2 regions of the Microbispora sp. NPDC088329 genome follow, and region 1 is predicted to be linked to the other one. Evidence: riboswitches for the same ligand, from Rfam matches in the RefSeq annotation. Region 1 holds a riboswitch; the other holds the start of a gene.

Region 1 (5,088 bases):
TTCGTCGACGGTGTCGACGTCGACCAGCTCGGGCTTGTCGCCGGACAGGCCCAGCAGGACCGCCTTGTCGCTGCCGTGGCCCTTGCCGGTCAGCCCGAGCGAGCCGTAGAGGATGGCCTCGACCCTGGTGACCTTCTCCAGCAGCCCGTCCTGGTGCAGCCCGCGGGCGAACTTGTGCGCCGCGGCCATCGGGCCGCCCGTGTGAGAGCTGGACGGCCCGATCCCCACCTTGAACAGGTCGAAGACGCTGATCGCCATTGATCGTCGCCTCTCGGCTTCCTGTCAGGACTCGCCGGAGGTCAGCGCGGTGTACTCCGCGGCCGACAGCAGGTCGTCCGGCTCCTCCTCCACGCGCACGCGGAACAGCCAGCCCTCGCCGTACGGGTCGGAGCTGACCAGAGCGGGCTCGTCCGCGACGGCGGCGTTGATCTCGACGATCTCGCCGCTGACCGGCGCGAAGATGTCGCTCACGGACTTGGTGGACTCCACCTCGCCGACCGCGTCGCCGGCCGTGACCGTCGCGCCGACCTCCGGGTGCACCTCCACGTAGACCACGTCACCGAGCTGCTCGGCCGCGTACGCCGTGATGCCCACCGTCACGGTGAGGCCGTCCTCGATCCCGGCCACCCACTCGTGTTCCTTGGTGTAGCTCAGGTCGTCCGGAATGGTGCTCACTTGCTCCTCCTGTAGAAAGGCAGATCGACGACGTCGACCGGTTCTTGGCTGCCCCGGATGTCCACGGTCAGGCCACCCTTTTCCAGGGCGTCCTCGTCGACGTACGCCAAGGCGATCGGGCGGCCGAGGGACTGCGACGGGGCGCCGCTGGTCACCTCGCCGACGACGGCACCCTCCCGGGTGACGGAGTAGCCGTGCCTCGGCACCCGGCGGCCGCGCGCCACCAGCCCGACCAGGCGCCGGGTGGTGCCGTTCGCCGCGACCCGCTCGAGGGCGGCCTTGCCCAGGAAGTCGCCGGGCTTGTCGAAACGGACGACCCGGCCGAGGCCGGCGTCGAACGGCGTGATCGCCGCGCTCAGCTCGTTGCCGTACAACGGCATGCCGGCTTCCAGGCGGAGCGTGTCGCGGGCCGACAGCCCGGCGGGAACGAGCCCGGCGTCCCTGCCCGCCTCGGCGAGCGCCTCCCACAGCGGTACGGCGTGCTCGTTCAGCACGAAGAGCTCGAAACCGTCCTCGCCGGTGTATCCGGTGCGTGCGATCAGGACGGGCGTGCCCGCGACGACGCCGGGGACGATGGCGTAGTACTTGAGCTCGCCGAGGTCGGCATCGGTCAGCGCGGCCAGGATCTCGGCGCTGCGCGGCCCCTGCACCGCCACCAGCGCGTACTCGTCCGACCGGTCGGTCACCCGCGCGTCGTATCCCCGGACCCGGTCGGCGAGCTCGCGGGCGACGAGGGCGTAGTTGGAGGCGTTGGCGACGACCATGTACTGGTCCTCGTCGAGGCGGTAGACGATGAGGTCGTCGAGGATGCCGCCGGTCTCGTTCACGATCATCGTGTAGCGGGCGCGGCCGGGCGCGAGGACGCTGAGGTGACCCACGAGGGCGTGGTCGAGGGCCTCGCCGGCCTGCGCGCCGACGACGAAGATCTCTCCCATGTGGGACAGGTCGAAGAGCCCCGCGGCCGTTCGCACCGCGTTGTGCTCGGCCGACTCGCTGCCGTAGCGCAGGGGCATCTGCCATCCCGCGAAGTCGGTCAGGGTCGCGCCAAGGCGTTCATGGACACCGCGGAGCGGGGTGGATCGGGACATGCGCACCTCGGAAGGACGGATGCTGCGTTGAACTATCGGGCATCCTCCCCCTCTGTCATCGGCGCCTGAGAGCTTCGTCCGATCTTTGCCGGACTTTCACCTTCGGCGAGGCCTTCCGGCCTTCTTTCCAGAGGTCACCTGGCCCGCGCGGTCCTTTGCCTTGAGAGGTTCGCGGGGAGGGCTTGCTCCTTCAGGGGCCCTGACCGGATGCCAGGACGCTCTCCCGCACGGGGTCACCGGTGTGCAGCCAGCCTAGTGGTTCTCCCACCACCCCCGTAACCGGCCGGACCGCCCGATTTCATCATGGAGACTCCGGCGGCGGTCCACGCCGGCCTTCGGTCACGATCGGTGATCCGACTCCTGCAGCGGCCGGTGCCCCGCGTGGAGACGCGCCAGGGCGGAGGAAGGGTCGTCGCCCGTGAGGATCCGCTGGTGGATGGCCTGAGTATCGGGGGACGGCTCGGTGCCGAGGCAGTCGACCAGCGTGCGGCGCAGCCGCTGGTAGGAGGCCGAGGCGTCGTGGGTGCGGCCCGACCGGTGCAGCGCCAGCATGAGTTGCCGGTGCGGCCGTTCACGCAGCGGATGCCGTCTCGCCCACTGGGCCAGGCCGCCGACGATCTCGTGATGGTGCCCGAGCGTCAGTCGTACGTCGAAGAGGTCCTCGGTCACCGCGCGCCGGTCCTCGTCGAGCCGTTCGGCCCAGGCGGCCAGTTCGTCCACGTGCCTCATGCCGAGCAGGGCGTCGTCCCGCCACAGGTTGAGCGCGCTCTCGAAGATCCTCGCCGCATTGTGGTAATCGCCATTGTCTCGAGCGATTCTGCCCTGTGCCACCAATTGGTTGAATACTGCAGCATCCACGGATCCGGACGGCACGGAAAGAAGGTACCCGCCTTCCACCGTGTGCAGCGGAGAAACGCTGGGGTCGCGTGGCGAGAGCCGCCTGCGCACCTGTGCGATGTAGGTGGTAAGATTCCGCGGCGCGGATTTAGTGGGACGGCCATTCCATAGCAGATCGATGAGCGTGTCCCGGTGGACCGCGATATTCGGATTGAGTAGGAACAGCGCCAGGAGCTGCCGGTGTCTCGGGGCGAGCCCGGCGATGACGTCCCCCGAGGGTTTCATGGCCAGGAACGGTCCGAGCACGGCGTATAACACGATCCCCCTCGCACACGAAAGCAGCGTGAACGCGCCGACGACGCGGCTTCAATAGGTATTTGACGATATCCCTCTCTCCCTGCATTCGTCAAAATTGCTGTTTTTCGCGGCGCGCGCCGGGGTGGGAAGTTCCGTCATGGCATTGCGTTCCGTAAAGCGATGAATGCCCAGCGAACATGCACGTGCAGCAAATGAAATCGGTTACATAAACCGAGGAGGATGCGATGACGTGTTTCCGGTCGCCGCTCCGGTCGCCGCGGGAGGAGGGCGACAGCCGTGTTCACCGGGCGGCCGCCGCGTTGCGGCGGGTGCGTTATGCGGGGGCTCGACCGGCATGCCGGTGCGCCGCGCGTCGTCCCGCCGGACGGCGTCCAACGGGGCGAGGCGGCGTCGCATCGGGTTCTCCGCGGCGCACACCGGATCCTCGGGTGCGGGTTCTCGCGGGGGTTCTCAGGCGCGGCGCCGCTCCGGGATTCTCAACGGCGGGCGGCGGCGACGAGAGCGCGGAAGAGGGGGCCGTCCTCGTCGGCCTCCGGATGCCACTGCACGGCCCGCGCGAACGCGGCTCCCGTCACTTCGACGGCCTCGATCGTGCCGTCGCAGGAACGGGCGGTGACCTCCAGCCCGTCCGCCAGGCGGTCGATCGCCTGGTGGTGGTAGTGGGCGGGCGTCAGGTCCTCGCCTTCGTAAATCTTGGCCAACTCCGGCGAGAGCCGTACGGGGACGCGGCCGAACGTGCCGGGGGCGGGGGAGTGGTCCGTGTGGCCGACCACGTCGGGCAGGTGCTGGTGGAGGGTGCCGCCCAGCGCCACGTTGAGCACCTGGAGGCCGCGGCAGATGCCGAGGAACGGCAGCCCGGCCTCCAGCGCGGCCGTCATCAACCCGAACTCGGCATCGTCACGAAATTTCCGGATGTAGCCGGTCTGGGGGGCCGGGGCGGAGCCGTACCGGGCGGGGTCGATGTCGCCCCCGCCCGCGATGATCAGCCCGTCCAGCCGCTCCACCAGCGCGGCGGGCTCCCCCGCGGGCGGCAGGATGACCGGCTGGCCCCCCGCCCGCACGATGTGGTCGACGTACATGTACGGCAGCAGCGCCGCCGGCATGTCCCACACGGTGAACTTCGCCGGCTCGACGTAACACGTCACGCCGATGACGGGACGGGCCATGACGATCCCTCTACAGCGGAGTGACGTACGCGCCGGAGATGCCGCCGTCCACCAGGAACTCCGAGGCGGTGATGAACGAGGCGTCGTCGGAGGCGAGGAACGCGACCGCGGCGGCGATCTCCTCGGCCCGCGCGAAACGGCCGATCGGCACGTGGACGAGACGGCGCTGGGCGCGCTCGGGGTCCTTGGCGAACAGCTCCCGCAACAGCGGGGTGTCCACCGGTCCGGGGCACAGCGCGTTGACCCGGATGCCCTCGCGGGCGAACTGGACGCCCAGCTCGCGGCTCATCGCCAGAACCCCGCCCTTGGAGGCGGTGTAGGAGATCTGCGAGGTGGCCGAGCCCATGACCGCGACGAACGACGCGGTGTTGATGATCGAGCCCTTGCCCTGCCGCCGCATGTACGGGATCACGTGCTTGCAGCACAGGTAGACGCTGGTGAGGTTGACCTCCTGCACCCGGCGCCAGGCGTCGATGCCGGTCTCCAGGATGGAGTCGTCGTCCGGCGGCGAGATGCCCGCGTTGTTGAACGCGATGTCGACGCTGCCGAACTCCTCGAACGCGGTCCGGTACATCCGGGCCACGTCGTCCTCGTTCGCCACGTCGACCTTGACGAACAGGCCGCCGACCTCCCCGGCCGCCTTCGCGCCGGCCTCCTCGTCGAGGTCGGCGACCACGACCTTGGCGCCCTCCTGGGCGAACCGGCGGGCGGTGGCCAGCCCGATGCCGCTGCCCGCCCCGGTGATGACGGCGACGCGGTCCTGCAAACGCTGCATTGATCTACTCCGTGGAGATGAAGACGTTCTTGGTCTCGGTGAAGGCCGACAGGGCGTCCGGGCCGAGCTCCCGGCCGAGGCCCGACTGCTTGAAGCCGCCGAACGGGGTCCAGTAGCGGACGCTGGAGTGCGAGTTGACCGACAGGTTGCCCGCCTCGACGGCCCGTGCCACCCGCAGCGCCCGGCCCACGTCGCGGGTCCAGATCGATCCCGACAGGCCGTACGCCGT
Region 2 (5,088 bases), on a different contig from region 1:
TGGTGTTCCTCACGCGTGGTCCGGGAGGGTTGTGATCGGTGAGGAGGAGGAGTCATGAGCGCACAGGCCGTACGGGCGTTCATGAGCATCGGGGAGGTGCTCGGCCTGCTGCAGGGCGAGTTCCCGGACGTGACCGTCTCCAAGATCCGGTTTTTGGAGGGTGAGGGGCTGATCGAGCCCCAGCGGAGCCCGTCCGGGTACCGCAAGTTCACCTTCAACGACGTCGAGCGCCTGCGGTACATCCTGCGGGCGCAGCGTGACCAGTACCTGCCGCTCCGGGTGATCAAGGATCAGCTGGACGAGCAGGCGGCCCGCCCGCACGCCGTGTCCGACGGCGCCCCGCCCGTGCGCCTCAGCCGGGAGGAGCTGATCGAGGCCGCCGGCATCGACGAGGAGACCCTGGCCGAGATGGAGAGCTTCGGCCTGGTCGCTCCCGTCGCGCGCCGGTACGACGGGGAGGCCCTGGAAGTCGCGCGCAGCGTGGGGGCGCTGGCGCGGTTCGGCCTGCAGGCGCGGCACCTGAGGGCGGTACGTGCGGCGGTGGAGCGCGAGGCCGGCCTGATCGAGCAGGCGGTGGCCCCGCTGCTGAAGCGCAAGGCGCCGGGAGCGATCGCGGAAGCGGACGAGACCGCCCGCGAAATCTCCGGACTTCTCCAGGAACTGCACAATGCGTTACTGCGTGGGAGTGTTCGCGGCGTTCTAGGGCGGTGACCGGCACATCCGCTCCTCCGTGGGTGTTACGTTGAATGCCTGGTGATATGCCGCGACGCTTGAGACGGAGCCGCCCGTGTTGCAGATGGAGGTCGTGGGGGTTCGCGTTGAGATGCCCACCAACCAGCCGATCGTTCTCCTGAAGGAGACGAGCGGTGATCGGTATCTGCCGATCTGGATAGGCATGACCGAGGCGACCGCTATTGCGCTGGCCCAGGCGGAGGAGCCGCCGCCCCGGCCGCTGACCCACGACTTGTTCCGTGACGTTCTTGAGGCCTTGGGGGTGCGGTTGCGCACCGTCAACATCGTCGCGCTCCGCGATGGAATCTTCTTCGCCGACCTGGTCTTCTCCAACGGCGTGGAGGTCAGCGCGCGTCCTTCGGACTCGATCGCGCTGGCGTTGCGTACGGGGGCGACGATCTACGCGAGTGAGGACGTGATCCAGGAGGCGGGCGTGAGCATGCCCGACGACCAGGAGGACGAAGTGGAGAAGTTCCGCGAGTTCCTGGACAAAATCACGCCGGAAGACTTCGGCCGGGCGGGCTGACGTGCCGGACGATTTCGGGAGATTACGCTTCACGACGCGCCGGACGGGGTCGTTGACTGACGATGGCCCCGGTCCTACGGTGCAAGGGAAACCACGGTTGTAATTCACGAACCCCCAGATCAGACCGTGGGATGAGAGAAAGCCGGAGGTCCGCAGTGGCGGTCAGCAGCGGCGAGGGTAAGTCGGCCGGCCAGCACGACCCGGTTCGGCAGGCGGCGCGCGAGCGCGCCGGCGAACAGGGCCTGCTGTTCGACGAGCAGCCGACGGCGCTGCCCCAGGGCATCGGATACCGCGGGCCGACGGCGTGCGCGGCCGCCGGGATCACCTACCGGCAGCTCGACTACTGGGCCCGGACCGAACTGGTGCTCCCGACGATAAGAGCCGCTCAGGGATCCGGGTCCCAGCGACTGTACAGCTTCCGCGACATCCTCGTCCTGAAGGTCGTCAAACGTCTTCTCGACACGGGGGTCTCCCTCCAGCAGATACGCACCGCCGTACGGCACCTGCGCGACCGCGGCGTCAACGACCTGGCGCAGATCACCTTGATGAGCGACGGCGTGAGCGTCTACGAGTGCACGAGCGCCGACGAGGTGATCGACCTGCTGCAGGGCGGCCAGGGTGTGTTCGGCATCGCGCTCGGGCGGGTCTGGCGGGAGGTCGAGGGATCGCTCGCCGAGCTTCCGGGTGAGCGCGCGGAGCCCGCCCCGGATGCGGAGGGGGACCATCCGGCGGACGAGCTGGCCCGCCGCAGAAAGGCCCGCAGGACCGGCTGAGATCAATCGGGCAGGAGGGTAGTCATCTCCGATAACGGGTAGCCGGTAGAGTGGAACACGGCCGACGACCTCGTGCGGGAGAGACCCCTGATCGTTCAGGGGCGCCGAAGGAGCAACCTCCCCGGAATCTCTCAGGCATCCGTACCGCACGGACGAGGCGACTCTGAAAAGCAGGCCCGCCGGCCAGGCGGTGCCTCACCGAAGGGGAAAACCGGGCTCGACGGCCCGGTGAAGCTCTCAGGTCCGATGACAGAGGGGGAGACCGCTTCACGACCGGCCGCGCCCCACGGGCGCGGGGCGGTCGCCGCAGGTCTCGACCCGCCCAGGAGGCCCTCGTCATGACCGATCGCTCCACTCTTCGCGATCTTTCCGCCCCGCCCTTCGCGACCCGTCACATCGGCCCCTCCGATGCCGACCGCTCCCGCATGCTGGAGGCCGTCGGCTACGAGTCGATCGCCGACCTGCTCGCCGTCGCCGTGCCCGAGGCGATCCGCACGCGCGGTCCGCTGAACCTGCCGGAGGCGGTGGGGGAGGCCGAGGCCCTGGCCGAACTGCGCGCCCTCGCCGGCCGCAACCGGGTGCTGACTCCCATGATCGGCCTCGGCTACCACGACACGATCACCCCCGGCGTCGTCCTCCGCAACGTGCTGGAGAACCCGGGCTGGTACACCGCGTACACCCCGTACCAGCCGGAGATCTCGCAGGGACGGCTGGAGGCGCTGCTGAACTTCCAGACGGTCGTGTCGGACCTCACCGGCCTCGGCGTCGCCGGCGCGTCCCTGCTCGACGAGGCGACGGCCGTGGCCGAGGCGATGACGCTGGCCCGGCGGGCGAGCAAGGCGAAGACCGACGTGTTCGTGGTGGACGCCGACGCGCTGCCGCAGACCAAGGCCGTGCTGGCGACCCGTGCCGAGCCGCTCGGCATCACACTGGTGGAGTCGGACCTCGCCGGTGAACTGCCCGAATGCTTCGGGGTCCTCGTCCAGTATCCGGGCGCGAGCGGCCGGGTGGCGTCCTTCCGCGCCATCGCCGAGCGGGCGCACGCGCGGGGCGCGCTCCTGGTGGCCGCGGCCGACCTGCTGGCGCTGACCCTGCTGGATTCCCCGGGTGAGCAGGGCGCCGACATCGCCGTCGGCTCCTCCCAGCGCTTCGGTGTCCCCCTGGGCTACGGCGGGCCCCACGCGGCGTACATGGCGGTCCGCGAGGGCCTGCAGCGGCAGATGCCGGGCCGTCTCGTGGGCGTCTCGGTGGACGCCGACGGACGCCCCGCCTACCGCCTGGCCCTGCAGACCCGCGAGCAGCACATCCGGCGGGAGAAGGCCACCAGCAACATCTGCACCGCGCAGGTCCTGCTCGCGGTGATGGCGTCGATGTACGCCGTCTACCACGGCCCGGAGGGCCTCAGGAGGATCGCCCAGCGGGTGCACCGGCACGCGGCCGTCCTCGCCGCCGGGCTGCGCGAGGGCGGCGTGGAGGTCGTCCACGACGAGTTCTTCGACACCGTGCTCGCCCACGTGCCCGGGCGGGCCGCCCAGGTCGTGGCCGCCGCCGCCGAGCGGGGCGTGAACCTGCGCCAGGCCGGCGCCGACCACGTCGGCGTCGCCTGCGACGAGAAGACCACCACCGGCCATCTGCGGGCCGTCTGGGCGGCCTTCGGGGTCGCCGACGTGGTGCTCGAGGATCTCGACCGGGTCACCTCCGACGCGCTCCCGGCCGACCTGCAGCGGACCTCGGACTTCCTCACCCACCCGGTGTTCCACGCCCACAGGTCCGAGACGGCCATGCTGCGCTACCTGCGGCGCCTGCAGGACAAGGACATCGCGCTCGACCGCTCGATGATCCCGCTGGGCTCCTGCACGATGAAGCTCAACGCGACCACCGAGATGGAGCCGATCACCTGGCCGGAGTTCGCCTCGGTGCACCCGTTCGCGCCCGCGGAGCAGGCCGAGGGGTACGCCGAGCTGATCGCGACGCTGGAGGGCTGGCTGGCCGAGGTCACCGGCTACGACCGGGTGTCGATCCAGCCGAACGCGGGCTCGCAGGGCGAGTTCGCCGGGCTGCTGGCCATCAGGTCCTACCACCGGTCGAGGGGCGAGGGCGGCCGCGACGTCTGCCTCATCCCGTCGTCCGCGCACGGCACCAACGCCGCCAGCGCCGTCATGGCGGGCATGCGCGTGGTCGTGGTGGCCTGTGACGCGCACGGGAACGTCGACCTCGCCGACCTCGCCGCCAAGATCGACAAGCACCGCGACGCGCTCGCCGCGATCATGGTGACCTACCCGTCCACGCACGGCGTGTACGAGGAGACGATCGTCGAGATCTGCGAGCGGGTGCACGAGGCCGGCGGGCAGGTCTACGTCGACGGAGCCAACCTCAACGCGCTGGTGGGCCTGGCCAAGCTGGGCGAGTTCGGTGCGGACGTCTCCCACCTCAACCTGCACAAGACCTTCTGCATCCCGCACGGCGGCGGCGGGCCGGGCGTCGGCCCGGTGGCCGTCAAGGCCCACCTCGCCGAGCACCTGCCGGCGCACGTGTCGGCCGCGCCGTACGGCTCGGCGGGCATCCTGCCGATCTCCTGGGCGTACGTCAGGATGATGGGCGGCGACGGGCTGCGGCAGGCCACCGAGCAGGCGATCCTGTCGGCCAACTACCTGGCCCGGCGCCTCGCGCCGCACTACCCGGTGTTGTACACCGGCAGGGGCGGCCTGGTCGCGCACGAGTGCATCGTCGACCTGCGGCAGATCACCAAGGAGACCGGCGTCACGGTCGACGACGTGGCCAAGCGGCTGATCGACTACGGCTTCCACGCGCCCACGATGTCGTTCCCCGTCGCCGGGACGCTCATGATCGAGCCGACCGAGAGCGAGGACCTGGCCGAGCTCGACCGTTTCGCCGACGCGTTGATCGCCATCCGGGGCGAGATCGCCAAGGTGGCGTCGGGCGAGTTCGACAAGACCGACAACCCGCTGCGCAACGCCCCGCACACGGCCGAGTGCCTCACCGCCGACGAGTGGACCCACCCGTACTCGCGGGCGGTCGCGGCCTACCCCGTGCCCG

Evidence for each region. A riboswitch is a leader RNA that binds a small molecule or an ion and turns the genes downstream of it on or off. The one in region 1 is predicted to bind glycine.
Region 2: another riboswitch for glycine. It lies ahead of gcvP (aminomethyl-transferring glycine dehydrogenase); the one in region 1 lies ahead of gcvT (glycine cleavage system aminomethyltransferase GcvT).

The regions. Positions count from the first base shown of each region.
Region 1 covers NZ_JBFBIP010000015.1:34,177-39,264, reverse strand. Annotated here, with positions in the region: gene AB0O28_RS25535 (L-serine ammonia-lyase) at 1-258, opposite strand, end outside; gene gcvH (glycine cleavage system protein GcvH) at 283-675, opposite strand; gene gcvT (glycine cleavage system aminomethyltransferase GcvT) at 672-1,763, opposite strand; glycine riboswitch at 1,902-1,999, opposite strand; gene AB0O28_RS25520 (AfsR/SARP family transcriptional regulator) at 2,103-2,885, opposite strand; gene AB0O28_RS25515 (gamma-glutamyl-gamma-aminobutyrate hydrolase family protein) at 3,395-4,084, opposite strand; gene AB0O28_RS25510 (3-oxoacyl-ACP reductase) at 4,095-4,859, opposite strand; gene AB0O28_RS25505 (aldehyde dehydrogenase family protein) at 4,864-5,088, opposite strand, start outside.
Region 2 covers NZ_JBFBIP010000003.1:168,594-173,681, forward strand. Annotated here, with positions in the region: gene AB0O28_RS07995 (FHA domain-containing protein) at 1-35, shown strand, start outside; gene AB0O28_RS08000 (MerR family transcriptional regulator) at 55-711, shown strand; gene AB0O28_RS08005 (bifunctional nuclease family protein) at 788-1,258, shown strand; gene AB0O28_RS08010 (MerR family transcriptional regulator) at 1,414-2,031, shown strand; glycine riboswitch at 2,097-2,188, shown strand; gene gcvP (aminomethyl-transferring glycine dehydrogenase) at 2,370-5,088, shown strand, end outside.